DNA from 4 places in the Pseudomonas savastanoi genome. Region 3 is predicted to be linked to each of the others. Evidence: predicted binding sites of a transcription regulator. Region 3 holds the regulator's gene; each other region holds the start of a gene.
What was found. Region 3 encodes FliA, which starts transcription of late flagellar genes. Its sites were predicted from a motif close to CTAAAGTTTNNNNNNNNNNNGCCGNTAA; they were not measured.
Positions count from the first base shown of each region.

Region 1: a site for FliA is predicted at 5,034-5,061, ahead of KP808_RS15735 (methyl-accepting chemotaxis protein). Genes of this name have one in related genera too.
Region 2: a site for FliA is predicted at 5,346-5,373, ahead of KP808_RS10445 (methyl-accepting chemotaxis protein). Genes of this name have one in related genera too.
Region 4: a site for FliA is predicted at 5,485-5,512, ahead of KP808_RS26010 (methyl-accepting chemotaxis protein). Genes of this name have one in related genera too.

Region 1 covers NZ_CP076652.1:3,753,304-3,760,799, forward strand. Annotated here, with positions in the region: gene KP808_RS15710 (K+/H+ antiporter subunit F) at 1-43, shown strand, start outside; gene KP808_RS15715 (Na+/H+ antiporter subunit G) at 40-420, shown strand; gene KP808_RS15720 (hypothetical protein) at 440-907, opposite strand; gene KP808_RS15725 (DUF2789 domain-containing protein) at 1,353-1,592, shown strand; gene KP808_RS15730 (T6SS phospholipase effector Tle1-like catalytic domain-containing protein) at 1,612-3,096, opposite strand; gene KP808_RS15735 (methyl-accepting chemotaxis protein) at 3,379-4,983, opposite strand; gene KP808_RS15740 (TraR/DksA family transcriptional regulator) at 5,160-5,564, opposite strand; gene KP808_RS15745 (ABC transporter permease) at 5,868-6,893, opposite strand; gene KP808_RS15750 (sugar ABC transporter ATP-binding protein) at 6,941-7,496, opposite strand, start outside.
Region 2 covers NZ_CP076652.1:2,398,302-2,405,797, reverse strand. Annotated here, with positions in the region: gene KP808_RS10460 (methyl-accepting chemotaxis protein) at 1-1,032, opposite strand, end outside; gene KP808_RS10455 (DNA/RNA non-specific endonuclease) at 1,243-2,187, shown strand; gene KP808_RS10450 (substrate-binding domain-containing protein) at 2,332-3,252, opposite strand; gene KP808_RS10445 (methyl-accepting chemotaxis protein) at 3,270-5,255, opposite strand; gene KP808_RS10440 (DUF1206 domain-containing protein) at 5,455-6,291, opposite strand; gene KP808_RS10435 (SMP-30/gluconolactonase/LRE family protein) at 6,402-7,493, opposite strand.
Region 3 covers NZ_CP076652.1:3,962,066-3,969,561, forward strand. Annotated here, with positions in the region: gene KP808_RS16680 (protein-glutamate methylesterase/protein-glutamine glutaminase) at 1-1,014, opposite strand, end outside; gene KP808_RS16685 (chemotaxis protein CheA) at 1,065-3,347, opposite strand; gene KP808_RS16690 (protein phosphatase CheZ) at 3,381-4,166, opposite strand; gene KP808_RS16695 (chemotaxis response regulator CheY) at 4,186-4,560, opposite strand; gene fliA (RNA polymerase sigma factor FliA) at 4,813-5,553, opposite strand; gene fleN (flagellar synthesis regulator FleN) at 5,550-6,383, opposite strand; gene flhF (flagellar biosynthesis protein FlhF) at 6,499-7,496, opposite strand, start outside.
Region 4 covers NZ_CP076652.1:5,684,464-5,691,959, forward strand. Annotated here, with positions in the region: gene KP808_RS24395 (AsmA family protein) at 1-2,054, shown strand, start outside; gene mutY (A/G-specific adenine glycosylase) at 2,151-3,218, shown strand; gene KP808_RS24405 (oxidative damage protection protein) at 3,215-3,487, shown strand; tRNA gene KP808_RS24410 (tRNA-Phe) at 3,589-3,664, shown strand; gene KP808_RS24415 (DUF4258 domain-containing protein) at 4,025-4,342, shown strand; gene KP808_RS24420 (helix-turn-helix domain-containing protein) at 4,339-4,782, shown strand; gene KP808_RS24425 (hypothetical protein) at 4,963-5,241, shown strand; gene KP808_RS26010 (methyl-accepting chemotaxis protein) at 5,554-6,900, shown strand; gene KP808_RS24440 (hypothetical protein) at 7,043-7,496, shown strand, end outside.

The DNA.
Region 1 (7,496 bases), 210 kb from region 3:
CGCTCTGGCCAAATTCCTGCTGCGCGGAGAAGTGATCGAATGACCGGACTGCCGAACACCGTGCCCTTCTGGGCCGAGATACTGACCGCCGGGCTGCTGATCGCCAGCAGTCTGTTCGCCTTGACCGGTGCTCTCGGGCTGCTGCGCCTCAAGGACTTCTTCCAGCGCATGCACCCGCCAGCCCTCGCGTCGACGCTGGGTGCCTGGTGCGTCGCGCTGGCGTCGATCATCTATTTCTCTGCTCTGAAGGCAGAGCCGGTGATTCACGCCTGGCTGATTCCGGTGCTGCTGGCAATCACCGTGCCTGTGACCACGCTGCTGCTGGCGCGTACAGCGTTGTTCCGCAAGCGCATGGCCGGTGACGATGTGCCCGCAGAAGTCAGTAGCGGCACTGGCAATGGAGAATCGGCAGGCGGCTGAGCTCTCAGCCTGGTCAGCGTTACTCGCTGGCCTTGAAGGTCAGCTCGCCCTTGCGCCATTTGGCGGCCTTGCCGACTGCGCCTTTGAGAACCTTGCTCATGCCGATCTGCAACTGCTCTTTTGCGGCAAACACCATGACCACAGCCTGACCTTCCTTGAACACAATGCCGTGGCCTTCAGGGATATCGACGAATGCATATTCGCCCAGCCCATACACAGTCATTTTGATTTCACGGAATTTCAATTCGAGCTTGCCGCCTTCACGGCTTGGCAATACCGACGCGCGGAAATGATCGCCTACCTTGAGCTCCAGGCGCGGCTTGTCGTCGACGACCAGAGCGGTTTCGGTGTCGATTTCAGCGATATAAATACCTTCGGCTGACTGCTCGGTGATGTAGACAAAACGGGACTGAAACTGCTTGACCAACTGTGCGCGGAGATCGCCGAGCACGAACAAGGCATGGGTATCCAGATTACTTACAGCCAAAGTACAAACCCTCAAACATGAAAATGAGGCTGCCTGATGTCAGGGCAGTCAAGAAAGTGGTTAATCCATAGACCGCGTCAAGCGACCGGAAATTTTCCGGCACGCTGCACGCAGAAGCGCTGAAAGCGCCACCGCAAACCTTGTGCAGGCGGGTGGCAGATTCTACCGGCTCATGGCAGCTACGGGATATATACCTTTTGTACACTGCAGTGTCGCAAAAGCGCTGGTGCCCTGAAACCGGCGGCCAGCCTGATCACGGCTCAAAGGCTGGACGGGCTCCAGCCAGGCGATCAGTGTGCATTCGGCGATGCTGGAAACATATCACTTGTAGGCAGAGCACAAAAGGCCATCTTCTCACACGGCCAAATGCATCGAACTCTTGAGTGCGTCGGCCACTCCCATAAGAACTGATGAAGACGGGGATATCCCCCGGCGAGGAGATGACATGGAACAGACTACAACGACCATCAACGACCTGTTCGCCCAACTGGCACTGGATTCGGACGATGAGAGCATCGAAGCGTTCATCGCCAGCCATCCCCTGCCTGACGACGTGAAGCTGATTGATGCCGACTTCTGGACGCCGCGGCAGGCTGACTTTCTCAAGGAGCAGCTGCATGAGGATGCCGAATGGGCGATGGTGGTCGACGAACTGAATGTGCGCCTTCACAAAAAGCCCGAGTGAACCACTCGGGCGTTGATTCCTACTGCGGATAACCGGGCTGGCCGACATTGGGATGCAACGTCCTGCCACCCGGTTGCGGAGCATGCACAAAGACGGCGTCGCCAAAGGTGCCCATTCTGCCGACCACTGCATTCCAGTGCGCGGACTGATGGATATAGCGCCAGCGCAATAGCCGCTCTTCATGACTGTCCAGTAAGTAAGGCCCGCCTCGCGCATAATCGATCAGGCGGGCTGAAATGCGTTCGAGCTCGGGAGGAAGCTGAAATTCAAGGCTGTTTGGCACCGGGCCGAAAGGCACCCCCTCGTCACAGGCCAGTGCATGCATGACCTGTAGCGACACCCTCGACAAGTGACCAAAAACCTGGCGGTTCATCCCCACTGCAGCAACGATCGTTTTCATGCCATTCAGGGTTTTTCTGCACGGGTAACATTTGCTTTCGCAGGTCTGAACCCTCAGAAATGCCTGGCTGTCCAGCGGGTCGATCCAGTCATCCCGGCTCATGGCGCTTAACAGGGCCTGGGCGTCCTTCCAGCAAGGCGCCGCCTCACACGGGCTGTCACGATTGACCTGGCTGCTTTGCGGACGCGTGAGCAACACGCTTTCTTCCATCTGTGGAGGATAACCACCGCCTATATCGGAATGGGCACCGGGTAAAACGATTTCTTTCGGCCATGCCGGCAGGACGCTGTTAAGCGCGAAGTTACGCCGTGATTCATCACGAGCCACCAGATGCAGCACCTGTTGGGCACACCCCGGCGGCAAGTAAAGATTGACCCTCCTGTTGTTCGCGTCCCGGGTATTGCCCATATCCCTGAAACTGCCGATGGCGGCGACAGTGTCGAACAGGCCGATAACCTTGAGCTGTACACTGCCGTTGCGCCAACTGAAATGCTCACTGAGCCTGACCTTGCGGCTTTGAAGTATCGGCTCAAGCATTCCTGCCTGCTGTTTCAGCACTTCGTTGGCCAGGTGCCTGGCCGACGCAGCACCGCGACTGAAGCCGAACACGTCCAGCTCAAGCCCTTCCAGTACACAATCCGGGTTGTCCCGTGGAAATGCCTTCAATACCGTTTCAAGCTTTCTGAATGCATTTTCCACCTTGCATATCACACCAGTGGTGCCCCGACCGAAACTCTGCCCCGGCCATACCGAATCACGCCCGCCGGAGGTAGTACCCGCCCCGCTTACATAGATCGAGTAGTACACTCTCAAGCCTGCACTGTCATGTTCGGCAACACGCTGCAGACGATAAAGATCGACCAGCCTGGCTATATTGCTCGGATCATTACTGTAACTACTGCCAGAATGAGCATGACGACCCGCGCACTCTTTAATGTGCTGACCACCATTTATTTCAATCAATGCCTGACAGTCAGCCCCGATCTGACTGTTGACGCGATTATTTCCCGTACCGTCGAAGAAAATTCCGACCCGCGCGGTAACGCGCCGCGTTACCACATCCGAGATTGCTGCTGTTTGTTCGACACTCCATTTATCGTTCATGTCTTTTCCATCCTTAGAGGCAGGCCAAGAAAAGGCCGCACTTAAATCAAAACGTAAATAACGTTGATTTAAACAGCTTGCTTAAAGACGGTGATCAGTCAAGTCATGCAGCGCGTATTCAGAGCATTCCTACAACTTCTGTCGTCAGGTATTTATTATTTATAAACAAACACCTACACGTGTGTGCAAACGGGTTTCAGAACCCGCAATTTCACCAAATAGAAAAACCAACCGGCAGGTTATTTAATACTTGATCTAACCTGAGCCGCCTGTTTTAAAAAATCAGCGGCTTTGCGGTTTATACCCAAGGCGCAGACCACCCCAATGTCGCCCGTTGACCACAATAGGCACGGACAGGTCGTGCATCAACTCGCCAGTGTCCCGCGTGTAGGTTTGCAACAGGACAGGCTGTTGATGGCTGCCGCAGCGAATGCCGGTACGGTCATCGAACTTGCGCTTGCTTCGATTACGCGCATTGTCCACCGTCGCATCGCCTGTCAAAGGCTGACTGAAAGCGTTGTTGTGCGTCGGCACATAACCTTGCTGCGTGCAGGCAATGGCGAATACCAGACCTTCATGGCGCGAGAGCAGCGGTTCTTGCAATGCTGGCAAGACCTGATCGGTGTAGCGATCAAAACGCGTGGTAAAGCGGGTGGGTGAGGTATTGGGGACGGGTTTGTAGTTGCGATCAAACAAGTCATCCAGGCTGACGCGCCCCTGCACAATATCAGCCTCGAATTTTTCCGCGATCAACCGCGCACCTTCACGGGCCAGGTCGTAGATACGCTGGTGATATTCATCCAGACCGACCTGAGCCAGCCGCTGGCTGATGGTCTCGGCCTGCCCCTCCATCTGCACGGCGGCTTTGGCCAGTTGCCGGGTTTGTTCATCGCTGACGGCAAGATCACTGCGCATGTGCTCGACAGCATCGAACAGGCTGGCCAACTGGTCCTGATTGCTCCTCGCGCCTTGAGCAATTTCGCTGACCTGGCTTTCCACCTCGATCGCAAGCCGGGCAATGTTGCCCAGATGCTGGCCGGTCAGCTCGACCTGCTCGACCCCAGCATCGAGGTCAGAAGACAGCTCGCGAATCTGCTCCACCACCTGAGCGGTGCGCTGCTGGATATCGGCCACCATCTGCCCGACTTCCCCGGTGGCGCTGGCGGTACGGCCCGCGAGCCCGCGTACTTCGTCAGCGACCACCGCGAAACCGCGCCCGTGCTCACCTGCCCGGGCGGCTTCGATGGCCGCATTGAGCGCCAGCAGGTTGGTCTGGCTGGCGATGGATTGAATGACCAGCGTCACACGCTGGATTTCTTCACTGCGCTGGCTCAGCGCCTCGATCAACTCACGACTGCCGATAGCACGCTTGCTCAAGAGGTGCATGCGCTCGATGGACTCATTCAGAACGCTGCTTCCCGATTCGCTGCGCTGACGCGCCTCGCTGGCTGCAACCAACGCCTGTTGACTCAACTGGGCAGTCTGCTGCTCGGTCGCAATCATCTGTTCGGCGCTGTTGACTATCTGTCCGGCAGCACCCAGCTGCGACTGCACCTTGCCCGCCAGTTGCCCGACAGAAAATGCCACCTGAGCGGCCGACAGTGCATTGTGACTGGTGGTACGCGACAGGTCGCGGGTCAGCAGCGCGATATCACTGTCACTTGCCTCGACTTGCAAGCCAGGCTGCCTTCTGCGCAACAAAAGCGGCAGCCAGGCCACCAGCAGCGCTGCGGGAATGACGATATAGAGAGACAAACCGATAACGCTCATGGCGGCGAACAGCAGGCACAACACGACACTTTGCACCGCCGGCACCCACCACTTCGACGCAGCACCGCGAGCATCGGCCAGTGGTAATCCGGCTGCCATGGATAGGTTCTCGGCCATGCTGCGTCACCCCGTCGGTATTTATCATTATTACGTTTATTAAACGCTAGATAACGGCCTTATGCCATGCCCCGTTGGTCGTAGCGAGCAATCCGTTTTCGACAAATTCCGCGCACAACAAAACCGGGAGGCAATCGCTTGCCTCCCGGTTCGGTCACTCAGCTGCTGCCTGCGTATCAGGCCTGGCGCTGGTGCTTGTCGATCTGCTCGTGGCGCTCTTGCGCCTCGATGCAATATTTGGTGGTCGGGCTGATCAGCAGACGCTTCAGGCCGATTGGCTCACCGCTGTCATCGCACCAGCCGAAGGTATCGTCGGCAATACGCGAAAGGGCCATTTCCAACTGGGGCAGCATGCGCTGGTCGCGGTCAATCACATTGACCAGCCAGTGACGCTCCTCTTCAACCGAAGCAGCGTCTGCAGGGTCGGCAGGCGTGTCCAGGCTCTCGATCGCAATACGGCTCTGCTCGATTCGCTCGTGGATCTCGACCTTCATGCCCTGCAACAGCTCGACGAAGAAAGCGTGCTGCTCGGCGTTCATGTAGTCATCGGCCGGCATGGCCAGCAACTTTTCCTTTGTCATTTATTTCTCTATAAAAAAACGTGCATTGAGGAGCGGCTTGACGTTGCCGTGCAAACCAATAATCTCCAAGCGCCACCTGGCACTCAATTTACGAGGGGCGGCAGTCTAAGGCCGGCTAGCGGGCTCGGCAACACAATTGAAGGATTTTTGTACAACAATTGCCGTAAAACCCTTGAAATGTGGGCGAAAGACCCAGCCAGCATGCTGCTTGATGAGGCTCTGACCTGCTGACAGCTAATCGGTTCCTGCAACATCCAACGCACAAAAGGGCCTGAAAAGGCCCTTTGATGCAGATGATTGAAATCAGCGCTTGGTCTTGCGCTTGTTGCGATATTGATCGATTACCACCGCCACTACAATGATCAGACCTTTGATAATGTCCTGAACATAAGCATCTACGCCGACAAAGGTAAAACCACTGGCCATTACGCCGAGAATCAGCGCACCGATCACAGTGCCGGTAATTCGTCCTACCCCACCGGACAGGCTGGTGCCGCCGATGACTGCGGCAGCGATAGCGTCCAGTTCATAAGACATGCCCATCCCGGCCTGCCCGGTTGCGGCACGTGCCGAGGCAACCACCCCTGCCAGCCCGGCCAGCAGCCCGGCGATGCTGTAGACGATAACCAGGTGGCGCTTGACGTTGATCCCGGAAGTACGCGCAGCCTGCATGTTGCCGCCGATGGCGTAGGTGTATTTGCCGTACTTGGTGTAACGCAAGGCGATGTGGAAGATCACCGCCACCACCAGAAAGATGATCACCGGCATCGCGCCCTGCCCGATAGCCGTGTAGGAATCCGAGAGCATGCTCACCGGCTGACCTTCGGTGTAGAAACGCGCCAGGCCACGCGCGGAGACCATCATGCCCAGCGTGGCAATGAACGGCGGAATACCGGTTATGGCAATGATGCTGCCGTTGATGGCACCCGCCAGCAGCCCGACTCCGAGCCCGACCACGATCGGAATCCACACCGGCAGGTCGGTCAGGGAAGGGAATACCGCCCGGGAAAAGTCCGAGGTTTGCGCCAGACTCGCGGCAATCATCGCCGACAGTGCCAGCACCGAACCGGATGACAGGTCGATGCCTGTGGTAATGATCACCTGAGTCACGCCGATGGCCAGCAAGCCGATGATCGATACCTGAAGGATCATCAGCACCAGACGCTGGGAGTTGAGCAGAAAGCTCTGATCACGGACGATCCAGCCAAACAGCTCAAAGATCAGGCCGATGCCGATCAGCACCAGAAAAATACTCAGCTCGGTTGGCAGCCGCCGTTTGTTCCTGGTCGGTGCCAAGGCTGGTTTGTTTTGCGAAATCGCGTTGCTCATGTTCGTTCCCCTTTTGTTCTTCTTCTACCGAGCGCTGTAGTGCGAACTCAATGAACCTTGTGGCCGGAGGCCAGATGCATGACTTTTTCCTGGGTCGCTTCGCCTCGATCGAGGATCCCCATCATTTCGCCTTCGTGCATGACCATGACCCGGTCGCTCATACCGAGGACTTCCGGCAGCTCTGAAGAGATCATGATGACGGCCATGCCTTCACTGGCGAGCAGGGAGATCAGGCGATAGATTTCCGCCTTGGCCCCTACGTCGATGCCGCGGGTGGGCTCATCCAGAATCAGTACCCGGGGATTGGTCATCAGCCAGCGTGCCAGCAACGCCTTCTGCTGGTTACCGCCCGACAAGGTGTCGATGCACTGCTCCAGTGACGGGGTCTTGACCCGAAGTTTTTTGCACATGTCCTCGCACAGCGCACGCAGTGCCTTCTGTTGCACGAAACCGTTGCCGGCATAGTTGGCAAGCACGGCCATTTCCATGTTTTCCATCACCGACAGGCATGGAAACAGCCCAGTCAACTTGCGGTCTTCCGTCAACAGCGCAAAACCCAGTTCAATGGCCTGATGCGGGTCGGCAATGTGTACCGTAGTGCCA
Region 2 (7,496 bases), 1.6 Mb from region 3:
GTCCATGTCACTGACCACCTGATGAATAACCCGGCCACCATTTTTCGCCAGTGTTTCAGCCTGATTTGCCATCTCCAGTGCGTGCCCGGCATGCCGGGTGATTTCTTCGATGCTCGCCGTCATCTCGCTGGTCGCTGCCGACATGGTGCCCGCTGCCGAGCTCTGCTGCCGACTGCTGTCGGCCACTTCATGGCAGCCACTGCTGAGCTGGCGGCTCATACCGCTGACGCCATGCGCGTTGCTGCGCACCACTTCGATCATCCCGCGCAGGTCGCGCTGCATGACCGCCAGACTGCGAATCAGCATGCTGGCCTCATCACGGCCACGGGGCTCGGCGATTGGTTCACTGAGATTGCCGTGAGCAATGCTGTCGGCAATGCGGCTGGCAGAGGCAAGAGGAATCATGATGCTGCGGGTTACCCAGCGGCCCTGAACCAGAAGCAGCAGGATACTGGCCACCAGCACCACAACCAGAGCGATGTTGGCGCTGCGGATTGCCTGACGGGCACCTTCGCCGCTTGCCTTGAAATTCCCCTCGATCAGGTCGCTGAGACTGGACATCTGCTCTTCCAGTTGCGTGAAGGCGCTGGTGAACGTGCCCAGTTCCTGTTGCGCTCGCTCCGGATTATCCAGAGCCAGACCGACAATACGCTCGCCACTGGCAATATAGGTATCGAGGCTCGGCTTGATCCTGTTCAGCTCCGCCTTGATCGCTTCGGTGATGGGAAGTTTGAGGTTATCGTTCAGCACAGCGCGAAAATGTGCAGCATGTTCATCAAGGGACTTCTGCACCTCTTCACGCGTGCTGTTGCTTTTGCCCAGGCCGACCAGCATCGCCGACAGCACATCGGCACGCAGCGCATCGTGCATCATGTCGGCTTCCAGATGATTGCTGAGCGCGGTCATGCTGACCTCGCTGTCGATCATCGCCGTCTCCGTGCGGGTATTGCCCACATAGTTGACCAGGCTGATGATCAGAACCGTCAGCACGCTAGTGCCAATCAACAACAATAGACGTAGCTTTATCGACATCCTGATGTCCCCTGCGATCAGTGAAATAACATGAACTGCGGAGTGCTCTTATTCAGAGCTTATCGACGCCTGTTACCCGTAACTTGAACCCGTTTACAGTTTTTTACCGTATGAGTGCCCGCGAACGATCGATTACCCGGCCTGACGTCGACCTGTAACGCGGCTATGGTGAACTGTAATGAACTCACGCCCACCGCAGGAGCCAACCAAGTGCCTGACAAAAAGCCCGCTATCGATCTCGCCTACCGACCACGTCTCGCCGACCTCAAGCCACTGCTCCCATCGGCCGAACTGCTTGCACCGCAGCCTGTTGCATCGCCACGCACCACACCGGCGAGCGAATTGCAGAAGCGCAAGGGGTATGTCGAGAATTTTCTCGGTGAATTCGTCGTGCCATGGCCTTCGACCGACGCGGAGCTGGCACCGGATGTCTATCCGCTGGACAACGCCGGCAATCGCCTCGATTACACCCACTTTTCAATCACCATGTCGCGCAGTCGGCGTCTGGCCCTGTATGTCGGTGTCAATATCGACGGTGCCAGCAGCGTCGAGGTCAAGCGTGGCAAGGATTCGTGGTCCTTTGATGGCAGGCTGCCTGCCGAGGCGCAGATCGGCGAAAGCCTGTACGCCGACAATCTGCTGGATCGCGGTCATCTGGTCAGGCGTCAGGACCCTAATTGGGGCAAGGAAGCCGAAACGGCCAACAGCGATACCTTTCACTTCACCAACTGCTCACCGCAGATGGCCGCCTTCAATCAGAAGACCTGGCTGGAACTTGAGGACTACATCCTTGAGAACACACGACGCTGGAAATCCCGGGTAACCGTTTTCAGCGGGCCGGTACTGCGCGAAGACGACCGCAGCTACCGCAACGTCAAGATCCCTTCGGCATTCTGGAAGGTCGTGGCGTTTCTTGGCGACGACGGCAAACCTTCGGCCAGTGCCTACATGATCGACCAGAGCAGCGAGCTGGGTAAGCTGGAGATCGTATTCGGTCCACTCAGAACCTGGCAGCGCAGCGTCCTGCAGATCGAAAAACTCACTGGCATCAGCTTCGGCGACCTGGCCAGCTACGACGGTTTCTCCAACGAAGAGCGCCTGACCGGCACACGCATCGAAGCACAGATTCGCGGGCCGCAGGATATTCGGGTCTAGCGCTTTATAGACAAGCCCTGAGATACCCTGGAGTGGGCCAGTGCCCGGAAGGCGTGACAGCTTCCGGGCTGATTGGAAAATGTGTCCAACGCTGAGCGCTCCGCGTGCGGATCACTGGAGCGACAGTCAGTCCAAGCCGCGGCCTCACTCGAACTGCTGGCGATTCTCCGGAGTGATGAGTTTGAAGGGTACCCAAATGACCGGAGATGCCAGTGTTTCGCCGCGCGCCATGCGCATCGCGGCATCCACTGCGCCGTTGGCCTGCCCGACCGCGTCCTGAAACACGCTGACGGCCATCTTGCCCTCGGCCATCAGCTTCAAGCCGTCCGGGGTGCCGTCGATGCCGCCCACCAGATAATCCCTGGCATTCTTACCGGCCTTTTCCAGCCCCATGATCGCACCGATCGCCATTTCGTCGTTGTTGGCCGCGACGATAGAGAAGTCCACACCCTGCTTGACCCAGTCAATCACGATTGTCGCGGCCTGGCTGCGCTCCCAGTTGCCGATTTTCTTCTGCACGACCTTCATGTTCGGGTACTTGGCGACCACCTTTTCCACGTCCTCGGTGCGCATGACCGACGACTTGTTACTCGGGTCGCCCACCAGAATCACCACATTGCCCTTGTAACCGGCACGACGGGCCAGCTCTTCCATTTGCAAGGTGCCGGACTCCAGCTCGTCAGAGCCGACAAATGCCGTCAGCGCCGGCCATTTGGCAGGTTCGGGATTGCGGTTGACGAACACCAGCGGAACCTTGGCCTCATTGGCCAGACGCATCATTTCCGCTGCGCTTTTGCCGTTCACCATCGCGACAACGATGGCGTCGACTTTCGAATTGACCAGATTGCGGAATTGACGCATCTGCAACTCCACGTCGTCCTGGCCGTTCTCCATGAAGATGTCGGCATCCAGCAGCGCCACCTGCTTTTCCACCCCGTGGCGCAGAATGGTCTGGAAATTGTCGTTGTACTTGGCCATGCCCACACCGATCAATGGCGTGGCAGCCTGTGTCAGGCCGGCGACCAGCAGGCTCGCACTCAGGGAAATCGATAACCACTGTTTCATGTTCTGACTCCCGGGCATCAAACGCTGAAATGATGGAGCAGCTCGCGCTGATCCCTGGCCATTTTCGACAGGTCCTGACTGCTGCTCGCAGACTGTTCGGCACCGTCGGCGGCCTGCTGGGCAGAATCGTTGATGTGCGTGACCATGCGACTGGTTTCCTGCACCGTAGCGCTTTGCTGCTCGGTGGCAGCTGCGATCTGGATGTTCATGTCGCGAATCGTGTCCACCGCCTCGCCCATTTCCACCAGTAACTGGTCGGCACCGGAAGCCAGCGTCACGCAGTGATTGGACTGGATCTGGCTTTCGTTCATCACCTGCACAGCCGAGTGGATCTTGCTCTGCATCTGGCCGATCATTTCCTGAATCTCGCTGGTCGAGGTCTGGGTGCGGCTGGCCAGCGAACGTACTTCATCGGCCACCACCGCAAAGCCCCTGCCCTGTTCGCCCGCGCGTGCCGCTTCGATGGCCGCGTTGAGCGCCAGCAAGTTGGTCTGCTCGGCAATGGTACGAATGGCATCGACAATACCGTCAATGTTTTGCCCGTATTTCTGCAGCTCGTCGGTGACCGCAGACGCCTTGTTGACCTGTTCAGCCTGCTGACGAATGTTGACGATGGTTTCAGCCACGCGCTTCTGCACCTTGCTGGTCAGTTCGCTGGTGCTGTCCACCGCGCCACGCGTGTCCTGAGCACGACGGGCCACTTCTTCCACGGTGCTTTCCATTTCATTCATGGCAGACGCGGCAGAATTGAGACGGTCTTTCTGCTCGTCGACTACGCGGGTGGTCTGTTCACTGATCTGCGCGTTCTGACTGGCAGTCAACGCCAGGGTGTCGGCAGAGCCGATCAACTGACGAAACGTCTGTTGCAACGACTGGGTGAATTCATTGAGGTAACCGCCCAGCTCGCCGAACTCGTCGCGACGGCTGACATCGAAACGCACCCGCATGTCGCCGCTGGTGAGGGTCTTGAGCACCTCGCGAAACGCTGCCAATGGACGCCGAAGGCTGAAGGCGACCCAGGTACCGATGACTGCCGCTGCGATTACCGCCAGCAGGCAAGCGATCAGCAGCAGGCTGAGGCCGGTGGCGATGGTCGAATCTGCACCCGCCTTGGCCTCATTAGCCACCGCCAGTGACTGATTGCCGAACTCGCCGATCTTGTCCAGTGTTGCCTGAAGACGGGTTTCCGCAGCCTGGCGCTGTTTGCCGACCTGCTCGGCGAGCGCCGCTTCCTGCCTGTAGGCCTGATAAACGCCATCACTGCCGGTGAGGTCGTTAAGCAGGCGGTTGACCATCACACCAGCAATACGACCGCCGCGTGGATCTACTGCAGTCAGTTCGCGCGCCCGAGTGCTGATTACCTCATCCTGCAGGTTGAGCACACGCTGCAAGGTCTGGATATCCGGCGTCGCCGCATGAGCCGCCAGCCCTTCGTAGGATTTGCCGACTTCCAGCAGCAGCTTTTCACCTGCTGCCACATTATCCGCAGCCCCTGCACTGCGCTCGCGGGCAATGTAATCACGAAGATAACCGGTCAGCTGTGCGCCCTGGCTGCTGCTGTAGCCCTGCAATACCCGGCTCTGGAGTGACTGCAAAACGTGCTGTCGATGACTGGCAATCAGGGTCTGCGCCTGTTCGGCATAAGCAGCGCTCAACTGACGCTGCTGATTCAGGTTGTCGCGCAGTTCAGCGCGGTCGCCGATATAGGCAGGCGTGCTGTCCAGCAACTGATTGAACCGGGCCATGCTGTCGTTGAAGGGCTGCTTGCCATCGTCAATCTGCTTGGGGTCAGTGCTGACCAGAATCCCGAGCAGTGCCTGATTGGCGCGCAGCACATGTACGTAAAGCTCGCTCGCCGCCCTGCTCAAGGGTGCCGACTGCCCGGTAATGATGCTGATCCGGTCGCTTATGGAATGGGTGCTTTGGTAGCTGATACCTGCCATGGCGAGCAGCAGCACAACCAGCACGGCAAACCCACCGATCACTCGCTGAAGAATGGTCATGGCTATCCTCTTTTATTTTTATTGCGCCGAATCTGATCCGGGCCTGCGTAGAGAACGTCAGTCCGGAAAATGATCGGAGCTCAAGAGAGAATGTCGGCCGGGCAGAAGGCGACTTGAGGCATGGTTCACATTATCTTTATCGAAAAAAGGGCCGCCTGACCTGAAAGATCACGCAGCCCTTTGACTACCCGCATGGAGATCAGCGGAAATGACGCGCTACCGCCTCCGGTGCATCAGGCACATCCATGTTGATCCTGCGCCATGCGGCCTGGGCGAAGCTGTACACCGAAAACGCGATCAGACCCAGCGCCACGATCAGCAGCACCAGACCACCGGCAGGCAGATCCTGCAAACCGTTGAGCGCATCCTTCATGCCCGGCGGGTGCATGGCCTGATAGCTAGAACCGCTTACGGCCAGTAACACCGCAATTTCGATAAACGCCACGCCGCGCGCGATCAGCCCGAAGCGCGACACCGGACGCACATATTTCATGACGTCTTCATCAGCCTCGAAATACTTCACGAAGGAAGCCTTGTAGCCCTTGATGATATGCACAATGCCCAGCGCCAGGGGCACCAGTGCCACGACGTAGACCAGCAGGTTGGAGTGATCCCAGGACAGAAGCGTTGCCAACAGGTCCTTCGCCTGACCACCACCCGATGAGCCACCGGAGCTCTTGAGCCCGCTGACCAGCAGGCCCAGCGCGAAAAACGCCAATGCCCCGTAAGTAAAGCCGCCCACCAGAAGACCGCCACGAATCACCAGCCCCTTGAGTTCGCGGCCATGATGATCCACGTCACGCGTAGCCTGCAGCACACGCCATGCAGCGAACGCCAGCAGGCCAACAATCACCAGCCCGACCAGCACACTGCCGAACGGCTGGCTCAACAAGGCTTCAAGACTGCTGTGGCTATCGGCAGGCTGCGAAGATCCCTGCGCCGCCAATACCGCGAACAGACCAATAATCAGATAAACAACACCACGGGCGGCATAACCGCCTCGTGCAAGTAGAACAAGGCCGCGTTGCGCCGACATAAATAACTATCCCTGAGAGTAATTACAGGAACAGACCCGACATGTTCACAGGGGTTCGACCCGATTGACGGCGTGCGCACATTGCACGCCGTCAGTGGGCTCATGACCCTTCAGGCAAACGTGGCGCCTCGCGTATTCACGAACACCGAGTAAAGTGAATGGCTGCTGGCCATGAACAGCCGATTGCCCTCTCGCCCGCCGAAGCAGACATTGGCGCAGCGCTCCGGCAAGCTGATATGGCCGATGGCCTTGCCTTGAGGGTTGAACACTCGCACGCCGTCGAGTTTCTCCATATCCGCCTTTGGATCACCGTTACCTCCCCAGCCGCACCACAAGTTGCCGCTTTCGTCGCATTTGATGCCGTCGATGGCGGCGTAGTCGAGACCTTCGATGTGTTTGCGCCGCTCGCCCAGCGTGCCGTCTTCGTTGACCGCTATCGCCCAGATGAGGCCGTGGGGTTTGGCGCGCCCTTCGACCACATACAAGGTTTTCTCGTCCGGCGAGAAGCACAAACCATTCGGGCCTGCCAGATCATCGATGACCCTGGAAACCTTGCCGTTTGACGGGTCTATGCGATAGACGCCGAAGGGTTGCTCCTGCTTGACCTTTTGACCTTCGTAGTTGCTTTCGGCCTGGAAGGTAGGATCGGTGAACCAGATAGACCCATCGCGTTTGCAGGCGATGTCGTTGGGCGAATTGAAAGGCTTGCCCTCGAAGCTGTCGGCCAGCACGGTGATACGCCCGTTGTACTCGGTACGCGTCACCCGCCGTCCTTCGGTGGTGGTGCTCGACCCCTCACAGACCAGCAGCCTGCCCTGGCGATCGCGGCACATGCCATTGGAAAAGTTTGAATGCTCGCGGTACACCGACAGCTGACCCGTTACCTCGTCCCAGCGCATGATCCGATTGTTGGCGATATCGCTGACCAGCAAGTAGCGACCGTCTCCAATCCACACCGGCCCTTCGGCCCAGCGCATGCCGCTGGCCAGCTTCTCGACGCTGGCATTGAATATTCGTATTTGGGTAAAGCTGTCATCCAGAACACTGACCAATGGGTCGGGGTAGCGCTGGGTCAACGGCTGAGCGCTGGAAAGACGCGGCAATGCGCCAATGGCGGCAACCGTTGCCGAAACAGCCAGTGATTGTTTCAGGAAGCCTCTGCGGCTTTGGTCTGCGGTGGTGGTTAGGGGTGAGAAATCCATGGT
Region 3 (7,496 bases):
GAGCAGGCGCGCGCCTTCACGGCCATCGGCACCCATGCCGGTCAATACCACCGACAGCACCTTGTCGCCGTAGGATTTGGCGGCAGAGCCAAAGGTGATGTCTACACAGGGTTTGTAATTCAGGCGCTCGTCACCCGGCAGAATCTTCACCGTACCGCGCGCATCCACCATCATTTGCTTGCCGCCCGGTGCCAGCAACGCCAGACCAGGCCGCAGAACGTCGCCGTCCTCCGCTTCCTTGACGCTGATCTTGCACAGTTTGTCGAGACGCTCGGCAAAGGCCTTGGTGAAGGCCGCAGGCATGTGTTGAATCAGCACCAGCGGTGCCGGAAAGCTGGCCGGCAACTGGGTAAGTACCCGTTGCAGCGCAACCGGGCCGCCGGTGGAGGTGCCGATGGCCACCAGTTTGTAAGCCTTGCGCTTGGGCGTGCCTGAGGTGGTCGGGTGCGCCGGTGCATGGTGAGCATGAGCCGCAGGTGCCGTGGCAGGCGCTGCTGTGCGCGTCGGCGCAGCACGGGCTGGCGCGGCGGCGGGCGCAGGTGCGCGGCTGGACAGCGTCGGCGCTGCCGGAGCAGCCGATGCAGCGCTCGCCGCACCAAAACCGCTTGAGCGGCGGTTGCTGCGTGAAATACTGTTGATTTTCTCGCACAGCAGCTGTTTGACCTTCTGCGGGTTGCGCGAGATATCTTCGAAATTCTTGGGCAGGAAATCCACCGCACCGGCGTCCAGAGCATCCAGCGTCACGCGCGCACCTTCGTGCGTCAGCGACGAGAACATCAATACCGGGGTGGGGATACGCTGCATGATATGGCGAACTGCCGTAATGCCATCCATCATCGGCATTTCGTAGTCCATGGTGATGACATCAGGTTTGAGCGCCAGCGCCTGCTCAATCGCTTCCTTGCCGTTGGTGGCGGTGCCGACCACTACAATGTTGGGGTCCGAAGAAAGAATTTCCGTAACACGGCGGCGGAAAAAACCGGAATCATCCACCACCAGGACCTTGACTGCCATAAACACTCCAATAGGTGTTGCAGGCAGCCAGGCTGCCCGCACCCCCGGGTTCAGATACGCCGTGCGGCGTAACGCTTGAGCATGCTGGGTACATCGAGAATCAAGGCGATGCGACCGTCACCGGTGATGGTGGCGCCCGACATGCCTGGCGTACCTTGCAGCATCTTGCCCAGCGGTTTGATAACCACCTCTTCCTGGCCTACCAGTTGATCGACAACGAAGCCGATGCGCTGGGTGCCGACCGTCAGGATCACGACGTGCCCTTCTCGCTGCTCTTCATGAGCCGCCGAACTGACCAGCCATCGCTTGAGGTAGAACAGCGGCAAGGCCTTGTCACGTACGATCACCACTTCCTGACCGTCAACCACGTTGGTAGTGGACAGATTCAGGTGGAAGATTTCGTTGACGTTGACCAACGGGAAGGCAAAAGCCTGGTTGCCCAGCATCACCATCAGGGTCGGCATGATCGCCAGGGTCAGCGGGACCTTGATGACGATCTTCGAACCCTGGCCCTTGGTCGAGTAGATGTTGATCGAGCCGTTGAGCTGGGAGATCTTGGTTTTAACCACGTCCATGCCCACACCGCGACCCGATACATCGGAAATCTCGGTCTTGGTCGAGAAGCCCGGTGCGAAGATAAGGTTGTAGCAATCGGTGTCACTCAAACGATCGGCTGCGTCCTTGTCCATGACACCGCGCTTGACCGCAATGGAGCGCAGCACGTTAGGGTCCATGCCCTTGCCGTCATCGGAAATCGACAGCAGGATATGGTCGCCCTCCTGCTCTGCCGAAAGGATGACCCGACCACCACGAGACTTGCCCGTGGCTTCGCGCTCTTCCGGCGTTTCGATACCGTGGTCGACCGCGTTGCGCACCAAGTGGACCAGCGGGTCGGCAAGCGCCTCTACGAGGTTCTTGTCGAGGTCGGTCTCTTCACCGACCAGCTCCAAGTTGATCTCTTTCTTGAGCTGGCGAGCCAGGTCACGAACCAGACGCGGGAAGCGGCCAAAGACTTTCTTGATTGGCTGCATGCGGGTTTTCATCACCGCAGTCTGCAGGTCGGCGGTGACCACATCCAGGTTGGAAACCGCTTTGGACATGGCTTCATCGCCGCTGTTGAGACCCAGACGCACCAGGCGGTTACGTACCAGCACCAGTTCGCCGACCATGTTCATGATCTCGTCCAGTCGGGCGGTATCCACACGAACCGTGGTTTCGGCTTCAGTCGCAACCGGCTTTTCACCGGTGGGCGCTGGAGCACGTGCAGGCGCTGGAGCAGGCTTGGCGGGCTCAGCCTTCGCAGCAGGTGCAGGCGCCGCAGCGGGCTTGGCAGCCGGTGGCGGAGCAGCAGCTACGGCGGCTGCCGGAGCAGGTGCCTTGGCAACGACCGCATCAGGCTCGAACTTGCCTTTGCCATGCAGTTCGTCGAGCAGATTTTCGAATTCGTGATCGGTAATTTCGTCCGATGCCGCTGCAGCAGAAGGTGCCTTGGCAGCAACGGCCGCAGGTGCAGCAGCCGCCTGAGCGGCTATGGCGCCGTCAAACGAGCCTTTGCCATGCAGTTGATCAAGCAAGGCTTCGAATTCGTCGTCGGTGATTTCATCGCCGGCAGGCGCTGCACCACTGCTCTGTGCCGCAGGCGCAGGGGCTGGAGCGGCTACAGCATCGGCCGCAAACTTGCCCTTGCCATGCAACTGATCAAGCAGGGATTCAAATTCCTGATCGGTAATTTCATCGCCAGCTGGCGCGACCGCAGGTGCCGAAGCCGGTGCCGCTGATGGTGCCGCAGACACCGGACTGGCGCCGTGCAGCGAATCGAGCAGCTGCTCGAATTCATCATCGGTGATGTCATCGCCGGCCGCTTGCTCGGCAACCGCAGCCGGAGCGGCGGCTTCAACCACCGGCTCGGGCTCAGGCTCGGGCGCTGCGACTTCGTCGGCAGATTGTGGCTCGGCCAATCGCGACAGCGCAGCCAGCAGTTCTGGCGTCGCCGCAGTTACGTCAGTCCGTTCACGTACCTGACCGAACATGCTGTTGACGGTGTCCAGAGCTTCCAGGACCACATCCATCAGTTCGGAATCAACGCGACGTTCACCCTTGCGAAGGATGTCGAACACGTTTTCGGCGATGTGGCAGCACTCCACCAGCTCATGGAGCTGGAGGAAGCCGGCGCCCCCTTTTACAGTGTGAAAACCGCGAAAAATTGCATTGAGCAGATCAGCATCATCCGGTCGGCTTTCCAGCTCGACCAATTGCTCTGACAACTGCTCCAGAATTTCGCCGGCCTCTACCAGAAAATCCTGAAGGATTTCTTCATCGGCGCCGAAGCTCATGGGGTGCTCCCTAAAATTAACCGTCAACAGATCTTAGAAGCCGAGGCTCGATAGCAGATCGTCTACATCATCCTGTCCGGATACGACGTCTTCACGTTTATCGGCATGAATCTGCGGACCTTCACCCTTGGCGAGATGTTTTTTAGGATCTTTTTCAGCAAGGATGGATTCTTCGTCATGTTCGATGCCTGCGAAGCGATCGACATGGCTGGCCATGAGCACCAGTTTGAGCAGATTGCTCTCGACTTCCGTAACCAGTTGCGTCACGCGCTTGATAACCTGCCCCGTAAGGTCCTGGTAATCCTGGGCAAGCAGAATATCGTTGAGATGCCCGGAAACCCTATCGGCCTCCTGCTCGGTACGCGTCAGAAAACCATCTACCCGCTTGGCCAGCTCACGAAATTCTTCAGCACCGATTTCGCGGCGCATGAAACGACCCCAGTCGTCACTCAATGCCTTGGCATCGGAGCTCAGACCGCTCATGAGCGGTGTGCTTTCCTCGACCAGGTCCATAGTACGGTTGGCCGCATTCTCGGTCAGCCTCACCACATACGACAGGCGTTCGGTTGCGTCGGTGATCTGCGACACTTCCTCGGCTTGAGGCATGTGCGGATCAATATGAAAGTTGACGATTGCACTGTGCAGCTCACGAGTCAGCTTGCCCACTTCCTGATAAAGGCCGCGGTCGCGTGTCTGGTTGAGTTCATGGATCAGCTGCACAGCGTCACCGAAGCGGCCCTTTTCAAGGCTGGTGACGAGTTCCTGCGCGTGTCTCTTTAAGGTCGACTCAAAGTCGGCCATCGAATCATTGTTATCCATAGCGCCCTCGCGGCATGCATCAGCTATTGACGCGTTCAAAGATCTTTTCGATCTTCTCTTTAAGCGCTTGAGCCGTGAATGGCTTGACTACATAACCGTTCACCCCGGCCTGGGCAGCTTCAATGATCTGCTCACGCTTCGCTTCGGCAGTAACCATCAGTACAGGAAGGCTCTTGAGACGCTCGTCCGCACGGACCTGACGCAACAAGTCGATACCGGTCATGCCAGGCATGTTCCAGTCCGTCACCAGAAAGTCAAAGGCACCGCTCTGCAGCATCGGCAATGCGGTCAGACCGTCATCCGCTTCAGATGTGTTGGTAAACCCCAGATCACGCAAAAGGTTCTTGATGATCCGCCGCATCGTTGAGAAGTCATCAACGATGAGGATTTTCATGTTCTTGTCCAATTCGACCTCCAAGCAGTCTTTAACGCGTTCAGCACCTGAACACGCTGTTCACTCAATACTGGCACAGCACACCCCCAGCTATACGAAACGACGACGGGCTTGGCACAACGACAGTCAAGACTGCGACTAAAGCCCATCGAGACATTGCCCGACAGGCCCTTGCCTCGTCCATCCTGCTACCACGTAACGCTTTGCACAGCCGGCATGCAGACAGCGCACGACAAACGTCGCGCACTGCCGTCAACGCGCTCGCCACTCCCCCAAACGCCCCCGCAAACGAGCTGCGCACTGGCTGTGTAACTGACTGACCCGCGATTCGCTGACCCCAAGAACCTCTCCGATTTCCTTGAGGTTCAGCTCTTCGTCGTAGTACAGCGCCAACACCAGACGCTCACGCTCTGGCAAATTGGCAATTGCATCGGCCAACGCTGCCTGGAAGCGCTCGTCTTCCAGGTCGCGCGACGGCTCAAGCGAACCGCTTGCGCCATCCTCATGCAGCCCTTCGTGATCGCCGTCCTGAAGCAGGTCGTCGAAACTGAAGAGGCGGCTGCCCAAGGTGTCATTCAAAATCCCGTAATAATCATCAAGACTCAACTGGAGTTCGGCCGCAACCTCGTGATCTTTAGCGTCACGGCCGGTTTTAGCTTCAATTGCACGAATTGCGTCACTGACCATGCGGGTATTGCGGTGCACCGAGCGTGGTGCCCAGTCGCCCTTGCGCACTTCATCCAGCATCGCACCACGAATGCGAATGCCGGCGTAGGTCTCGAAACTCGCACCTTTGGTTGAATCATATTTGGTGGAGACTTCAAGCAGACCGATCATGCCGGCCTGGATCAGATCCTCGACCTGCACGCTGGCCGGCAAGCGCGCCAGCAGATGATAAGCGATACGCTTGACCAATGGCGCATAACGCTCGATCAACTCGTATTGCGAATTACGGGAAGCCTTGCTGTACATCTGGTAGCCGCTCGCAGTCATTGCACAGGCCCTGCACTGGTCTGGTGAACGAGTCGCTCAACGAAGAACTCGAGATGACCCCGCGGATTGGCTGGCAACGGCCAGGTATCAACCTTCTGGGCAATGGCCTTGAACGCCAGCGCACATTTGGATCGCGGGAATGCTTCGTAAACGGCGCGCTGTTTCTGTACGGCCTTGCGCACGCACTCGTCGTACGGCACGGCACCTACATACTGCAGCGCAACATCAAGAAAACGGTCAGTCACTTTGGTGAGTTTGGCGAACAGATTGCGCCCTTCCTGCGGGCTCTGCGCCATGTTGGCCAGCACCCGGAAGCGGTTCATGCCGTAGTCGCGGTTGAGCAGTTTGATCAGGGCGTAAGCATCGGTAATCGACGTGGGCTCGTCGCATACCACCAGCAACACTTCCTGAGCGGCGCGCACGAAGCTGACCACCGATTCGCCGATACCGGCAGCCGTGTCGATCACCAGCACATCAAGGTTGTCGCCAATCTCGCTGAACGCCTGGATCAGACCCGCATGCTGGGCCGGGGACAGATGCACCATGCTCTGGGTGCCAGAGGCGGCAGGCACGATACGTACCCCGCCCGGCCCCTGCAACAGAACGTCGCGCAACTCGCAACGGCCCTCTATCACATCGGCAAGCGTACGTTTAGGCGTCAGCCCAAGCAGAACGTCGACATTGGCCAGACCCAGATCGGCGTCCAGCAGCATGACGCGACGGCCAAGCTCGGCAAGGGCCAGTGAAAGATTCACTGACACGTTAGTCTTACCGACGCCACCTTTGCCACCGGTCACCGCGATAACCTGTACGGGATGCATGCTGCCCATGTTATTTCTTTACCTTGTCTTGCGTAGACCGAAACCACATCGAGGGCTGCACGTTCGCAAATGAACACCGCATGGCAGACCGTTGACGCAGGGACATTCCAATAATATCCATCACTTAACCCACTCTCTTGCCAGGGGTGTGATAGAGGTCAGCAAACATATCAGCCATTGCTTCCTCGCTCGGCTCATCCTGCATCTGCACACTCACCGCACGGCTCACCAGTTGATGACGACGCGGGGTGTGCAGGTCGTCAGGAATACGGGGTCCGTCCGTGAGGTAGGCCACAGGTAATTCATGACTGATCGCCAGGCTCAGGACTTCGCCGAGGCTGGCTGTTTCATCAAGCTTGGTCAGAATGCATCCGGCCAGGCCACAACGTTTGTAACTGTGATAGGCAGCGGTCAGCACCTGCTTCTGGCTGGTGGTCGCCAGTACCAGGTAGTTACGCGACTTGATGCCACGCCCTGCCAGGCTTTCCAGCTGCATGCGCAGCGCAGGATCGCTGGCTTGCAGCCCGGCGGTGTCGATCAGCACCACGCGCTTGCGCAGCAGCGGCTCCAGCGCCTGAACCAGCGACTGGCCAGGATCGACATGGGTGACCGGCACGTTGAGGATGCGCCCAAGGGTCTTGAGCTGCTCCTGTGCGCCGATGCGGAAACTGTCCATGCTCACCAGAGCGATATTCTGCGGACCGTACTTCAACACGTAACGTGCCGCCAGTTTGGCCAGCGTGGTGGTCTTGCCCATACCGGCAGGCCCGACCATGGCGATGACACCACCCTCTTCGAGCGGCTCGATGTCCGGCACGGCAATCATGCGCGCCAAATGGGCCAGCAGCATGCGCCAGGCCTGACGAGGCTCGTCAATCTCCGGGATCATCGACAGCAGATCGCGCGACAGCGGGCCGGACAAACCGACACGTTGCAGACGGCGCCACAGATTGGCCTGCTGCGGACGGCTGCCCTGCAACTGGTTCCAGGCCAGGGAGCCAAGCTGGACTTCCAGCAGCTCGCGCAGGCCGTTCAATTCGGAGCGCATCGAATCATAGGCGCGCTGACCAACAGCAGGCTCTGCGGGCGCAGGCGGCGTGTAAGCGAATGGGCGTGGCGGCT
Region 4 (7,496 bases), 1.7 Mb from region 3:
GCTGGAGCCTGTTCCCCTGGCTCGGCCTGGAATTGCACGACGCCCATGTCGCCACCCTGACCGCCCCCGATCAGCCGTTTGCCGATGTGCAGATGCTCGGCCTGTCCGTGCGTGTCCTGCCGCTGCTTCGTCGTCAGGTGCAGATGAGTGACATCCGCGTCGAAGGCCTTAACCTGGCCCTGCACCGTGACGAAAACGGCCATGGCAACTGGGAAGACATCGGCAAGCCCGCTGTCGCAACCACCGCAGCGCCTGGCGAACCGGCGCCTGCACCAGCCCCGGACGCGCCCAAGGCCGACCGCCCCTCCCAGCCCATCCGGCTGGATATCGACAGCCTGACCGTCAACAACGCCCGCGTGGATTACAGCGATGCCCGAAAAGGCCGAACCTTCACCGCCGAGAGCATTCAACTGAGCACCGGGCCGATTCGTGAAGCGTCCGACATCCCGATCAAACTGACGGCGTTCCTGAGCACCAACCAGCCCGTCGTGCGCGCCAAGACCGAACTGGTCGGCGAACTGCGCATGGACCGCGTACTCAAGCGCTATCAATTCGAAGACATGCGCTTGTCCGGCGAAGTCGCAGGCGAACCGCTGCAGGGCAAGACCGTGACCTTCTCGGCGCAAGGCCAGTTGCTGATAGACCTTGCCGCCAATATCGCCGAATGGAACAGCCTCAAAGTGTCAGCCAACCAGTTGCGCGCACTGGGCGAACTGCGTGCCCGCGATCTGGACAAAACGCCACAGATCAGCGGCGGCCTGTCCATTGCCCAGCTCGATCTGCGCGCGTTCTTCGAGAACATCGGTCAGCCGTTGCCAGCCATGTCCGAGGGCGCGCTGAGCAAGGTTGAAATGGTCACGCGCCTGGCGGGTACGCCTACCAGCCTTGCGCTGGAAAACCTCAACCTGAAAGTCGACGACAGCACCTTCACGGGTCGCATCGCCGTGGACGACTTCGCCAAGCAAGCGCTGCGTGTCCAGCTCAAGGGCGATACCTTCGACGCCGACCGCTATCGTCCGGCTGAGAGCGAAGAAAGCAAAGGTGCCAAGGCCGCGCGCAAATCCGAGGTTCAGTCCGGTGAAGCCGCCGCTGCTGCGGGTGATTCACCGCTGCCCGAACAACCGACCAAGGCCGCCTGGAGCACTGCCAGGCTGCTGCCGCTGGAGCGCTTGCGTACGCTGGATGTCGAGGCTGACCTGAGCTTCGGCAAACTGACCCTGAACAAACTGCCCATCGACAACGCAGCGTTCAAGACCCAGGCCAACGGTGGTCTTATCAAGGTCGATACGCTGAGTGGCGACCTGTACAACGGCAACTTCGAGGTCAAGGGCAATCTGGACGCGCGTCCGGACACGCCTGTGGCCACGGTACAGACGCGCATTGCCAAAGTACCGGTCGAACGCATTCTGGAAAGCCAGGGCCAGACGCCGCCAGTGCGTGGCCTGCTGAACCTCGACAGCAACCTGACCGGTACAGGCAACAGCGAAAAAGCCCTGATCGACAGCCTGAACGGCACCGCCAGCTTCGCGCTCAATAACGGCGTACTGGTCAATGCCAACCTGGAGCAGCAGCTGTGCAAGGGTATTTCGATCCTCAACCGCAAGACGCTTAGCGGCGAACCGCGCGCCAAGGACACCCCTTTCCAGCAGCTCAACGGCAATCTGGTGGTACGCAACGGCGTGGCCAGCAATCCGGACCTCAAGGTTCGTACGCCGGGCATGGCCGTCAACGGTAACGGCGACGTCGACCTGCGCGTACTGGGCATGAATTACCGCGTCGGCATCATCGTCGAAGGCGACAAGAGCGACATGCCGGACCCGGCCTGCGAGATCAATCCGCGCTTTGTCGGTATCGAGTGGCCGGTGCAGTGCCGCGGCCCGCTGGAACTGGGCGCCAAGGCTTGCCGTCTGGACAAGGAAGGTGTCGGCCAGATCGCTGCGAAACTGGCGGGCGACCGGATCAGCGAGAAGCTCGAGGACAAGCTGAACGACAAACTCGGCGACAAGGTCAGCCCCGAGCTCAAGGACGCCCTCAAGGGACTGTTCAAGCGCTAGGGCAACGTGAACTGCTCAGGAGCGCCCTCGCGGCGCTCCACTGGCGCAACCTTTCCTATCCCGACTCATACCCCGACGACGAGAGCCCTTCAGGCCATGCAACCCGAACAATTCTCCAGCGCCGTGCTGGACTGGTACGACCGTCATGGCCGACATGACCTGCCCTGGCAACAAGACATCACGCCGTATCGGGTCTGGGTATCGGAAATCATGCTGCAGCAGACCCAGGTCAGCACCGTTCTGAATTACTTCGACCGCTTCATGGAGGCCCTGCCGACCGTGCAGGCGCTGGCTGAGGCACCGGAAGACGAAGTGCTGCACCTGTGGACCGGGCTGGGTTACTACACCCGCGCCCGCAACCTGCAGAAAACGGCAAAAATCGTGGTCGCCGACCATGGCGGCGAGTTTCCCCGCGATGTCGAAAAACTCATTCTGCTGCCCGGCATCGGCCTGTCCACCGCAGGCGCGATTGCCAGCCTGAGCATGGGCATTCGCGCGCCGATCCTCGATGGCAACGTCAAACGCGTGCTGGCGCGCTTCACCGCGCAAGAGGGCTACCCTGGCGAACCGAAGGTGGCCAAGCAGCTGTGGGCCACCGCTGAACGCTTCACGCCGCACCGCCGGGTCAACAACTACACCCAGGCGATGATGGACCTGGGGGCCACGCTCTGCACCCGCAGCAAACCGAGCTGCCTGCTCTGCCCGCTGGAGCGCAGTTGTGAGGCGCACATGCTGGGCCTGGAAACGCGCTACCCGATCCCCAAGCCGCGCAAGACCGTGCCGCAGAAACGCACGCTCATGCCGATGCTCGCCAACGAAGACGGCGCGATCCTGCTTTATCGTCGCCCTTCCAGCGGCTTGTGGGGCGGCCTGTGGAGCCTGCCGGAACTGGATGACTTCGATGACCTTCAGCACCTGGCCACCCAACACGCGCTGCAACTGGGCGAGCACCATGAACTGCCGGGGCTGATCCACACTTTCAGCCACTTCCAGTTGAGCATCGAACCCTGGCTGGTCAAGGTCCAGGAGTCCACCGATCACGTGGCCGAGGCTGACTGGCTCTGGTATAACCTCGCCACCCCGCCACGCCTGGGCCTTGCCGCCCCGGTGAAAAAGCTGCTCAAACGCGCAGCCGACGTATTGAACGCAGGAGAGTCGTCATGACCCGCACCGTAATGTGCCGCAAATACAAAGAAGAACTGCCCGGCCTGGAACGCGCCCCGTATCCGGGCGCCAAGGGCGAGGACATCTTCAACCACGTCTCGCAGAAAGCCTGGGCCGACTGGCAGAAACACCAGACCCTGCTGATCAACGAGCGTCGCCTGAACATGATGAACGCCGAAGACCGTAAATTCCTCCAGACCGAGATGGACAAGTTTCTCTCCGGCGAAGAATACGCCCAGGCCGAAGGCTACGTTCCCCCCGAAAAATAAAGCGTTTCACGCAGTGAAGGTCGTAAGCGTCGGTAATAATTCAAATTTTTTAAAAAACACGCTTGACGACCTCCTGAAAAACACGTCTAATGCGCCCCGTTGCCCAGATAGCTCAGTCGGTAGAGCAGGGGATTGAAAATCCCCGTGTCGGCGGTTCGATTCCGTCTCTGGGCACCACCTTTCGTTTTCAGGTGATGCCAAGCACACCTGAAAACACACAAGAAGCCCGCCTCGTGCGGGCTTTTTGTTGTCTGGTTTTTTGAATTACAGACGTTCCTGCACCCTGCGCGCGCAGAAGAGACCAATCGAATCAGACTACTGCACGTGTCGCCTCTTCCTGCGCCGCACGTCGGCCGCCATCCGGCTTATTCGCTTGCCTGCATTTCGCGGCGCGTGACAAGGTAGCCAAGCCTCGGCAAACCAAAACCCGCTAATTTCAAAGGCTCCAAGCGCGACGCCTCAAGCGGAAAATAATCATTATTTACGACGCAAGGACGACACCCTACTATGGTGTCACCTATAAGGATTATAGGCAGCATGAAAAACAGGCAGCCCTTGTGGAGCAAGCAGCAACTTGAGGATCTTGTTCATGTCCTGGCAAGAGACTCCTCCAAAGTCGTCTTTCGCGAGCATTGCCTGGAGCGCCTCTATGAGCGCGGCATAACCGCCACGGAGGCCCTGAGATGCCTGCGTCGAGGAGCAATCATCCGAGGGCCTACGTACAGCGAGAGGCATGGCAACTTCGAGTTCCGGATGAGCGAGCTCGCGCCGAGAGATGTTGTCTGCATGGTAGTAGCCGTCAATCCAAGTCCTGAGCCTGACGAGCTTTTCGCAATTACGGTGTGGGAGGTATGAAAATGTACAAATATAAAGGCAGTGGACTGGACGGCATCTTCTTGAAAAATGGTTATACGATCCTCGAAACGCCATACGGCGAGGGTGTGAAGATCGAAGATATCGACGGACTTCATCGAGCGATAGCTGTGGATATCATTGGCCAGAAAACGCCAATGACCGGGCGTCAGTTTCGCTTTTTGAGAAAGGAGCAGGATCTCATTCAGGAGGAGGCTGCAGCCATTTTCCGGGTCGATGTGCAGACCATTGCCAACTGGGAAAAGCGCGAATCTCAAGAAATATCGGGACCAGCTGACGTTGCCATGAGGGCTTTTTACGCTGCCTATATCCACGCCAATTTTGGTCCGATCATCTTCGAACGAAATGCACAACCCCACGAAGGAGCCGCGTTCGAATTGGACGGAACACAGTGGAAAGAGTCCGAGCTGAAAGTCGCTTGACTCAGAGGGTGATTAGTCTGGCGGCATGTAAAGGTACCGTTCAAGGCAACACTTGAGAAGATCACAACGGCCTTCTGCTACTCATACCAGCCATCCAGAGCCCTGCCACCCCCATCCCATTGAACTAATTTTCCCTGCCCGCCATCGAAGCCATACATTTGCTTCCACAAGGAAAATTACGTGCTCAAGTTTACTGCCTCCGCCCTCCTCATCGTCGCCACTCTGGGTCTGGCTGCCTGCGACAGCAAATCCGAACAGAAAGCACAGGACGCTCAGGCTCATCAGGAGAAATCCCAGGAGAAGATGGAGTCTGCTCAGGACAAAGTGAACGAGGCTGCCAAAGAGAACACTGAAGCGGCCAAGGACAAAGCGGCGTCCAAGGAAGCGGCTGCCGAAGAGTCGAAGACCTTCGTGCCGACGTCCGAAGTGACCAACACCATCCAGCCGGAAAAAAAGTGAAAACAGTGAATACTCTTCACAAAGTTTTCACAGCGACCGCGTCATTGTAGAGCTGCTCCCAAGTGTGAATCCTTAAGCCCGCTCCCCCATCGCGGGCTTTTCTTTGTCCGGAATTTGACGGGCAGACCGCTTTTCCAGATATCTGTGCACTTATGGTCAATGTATTTTTCTTTGACCAAAAACTGCACTTTTTTGACGCCAATAAATCTCTTCATTTATCCAGTCGATTGTTGCGATGACCCGTTCATGTCTCAGCTTTTCGAGCCGATACTCTAATCACAGCAAGTCCACAAACACACCAAGGGGCAGGTTATGTTCGGAAACAAGAACAAAGCTGAACTGACAGCCATGAAGGCCGAGGTAGATGGACTCAAAGGACTGACAAACGCACTGGAAAAATCAATGGCGGTGGTCGAGCTGGGTCTCGACGGCAAGATCCTTCGTGCCAACGATAACTTCCTTGCAACGATGGGCTACCGGGCCGATGAGCTGGCCAGCAAGACGCACCGCGACTTTTGCGAGCCGGAGATGCTCCGCAGCCGTGAATACGCGGACCTGTGGGCGTCTCTGAAGGCTGGCAAGTTCATCTCCGGCACCTTCAAGCGCATCGACAAGAATGGCCGTAGCGTCTGGCTGGAGGCAAGCTACAACCCGGTGACCGATACGCAGGGCAAAGTGTTCAAGGTGGTCAAATATGCTCTGGACGTTACCAAACGCGTAATGCTCGAAAACGAGACCAACGGCAAGCTGGCAGCAGTAGACCGGGCCATGGCTGTTTGCGAATTCGAGCCCAATGGCAATGTGATAACCGCCAACAGTAATTTCCTGAACGTCATGGGTTACGCACTGAACGAGATCAAAGGTAAACACCACAGATCGTTCTGCGAACCGGCACTGGTCAACAGCCCGGAATATGCCGAATTCTGGCGCAAGTTGAATCAGGGCGAGTTCATTGGCGATCAGTTCAAACGCCTCGGCAAACATGGCCGGGTTGTCTGGCTGGAAGCGACGTATAACCCGGTTTTTGATGTCGACGGCAAGCTCTACAAGATCGTCAAGTTTGCCAGTGACATCACCCAGCGTGTTGAAAAGCAGGAAGCCGATGCGCATGGTGCGTCGCGTGCTTACCATATCTCGGCAGAAACCGAGAAAGTGGCCGAACAAGGAACCCTGGTCATTCAGGAAACCGCTCGGGAAATGCGCCAGATTGCCGAAAACATCGGCGCGTCGGCGAAGCTGGTGAGCCAGCTGGGCGATCGCTCCGAGCAGATCACCGCCATCGTCAATACCATCCGCGGCATCGCCGACCAGACCAACCTGCTGGCGCTCAACGCTGCCATCGAAGCGGCACGGGCGGGTGATCAGGGTCGCGGGTTTGCCGTGGTGGCAGACGAAGTCCGGCAACTGGCCGGACGTACCAGCGGCTCGACCACCGAGATTGCCGAAATGATCGGCAAGATCCTCGCCGAAACACGTGAAGCCGTGGCGAGCATGGATGCCACGCAGGAAGGTGCCATTCGAGGTGTGACACTGGCAGATCAGGCCGGACAGGTCATCGTGCAGATCCGCGACGGCGCAAGCGATGCGGTCGAGGCCGTGAACATGTTCGCCACGCGCATGGATGAAGCTGAAGCGTTTGCAAAACCGGGCAAGCGATGAAGATCAAGTAACGCCCCGCACATCAAAACCCGCGTTCTGCGGGTTTTTTTATTGTCCAGAGATTACGGCCAAGCCTTGGTTATCCAGCCCGTCTGCGCTTCAATAGCGGCCATCGCATTTCACGCCCGTCAAAGGACCGCTCATGGCCTCGCCAGACAAGCAGCAAAAACGTGCCAAGCGCGCAAAAATCAAGGCCAAGCAGAACCGCTCAGGCAAGGGCACAACCAGCCTCGTCCACCCGGTGTTCGCCTCTGCGCTGGTCAATCTGCCGTTTGATGACGTCGAACTTGATCTAAACACGTTCGACTTCAAAGACATCGTGGAGAACGGCTTCGACCCGGCCGACTATGACGATCTCTTCGTGGCCATGAAAGCCGCCGAGGCCATCAGCCAACTGGCGCTGTGCGTCGTCTTCCTGCAATACCCGGTGCTGGCACTGGTGATTTCCGAAGAGGACGAAGACCCTGCCACGGACTTCATGATGGGCCTGCTGATCGTGTACCGCGCCATGTACCACGATGAAGACGAGGACACGGCGATCGAATGGATCGAAAGCCCCGCCTTCCAGAAAGATTACACGCTGGCGTCCGACCTGC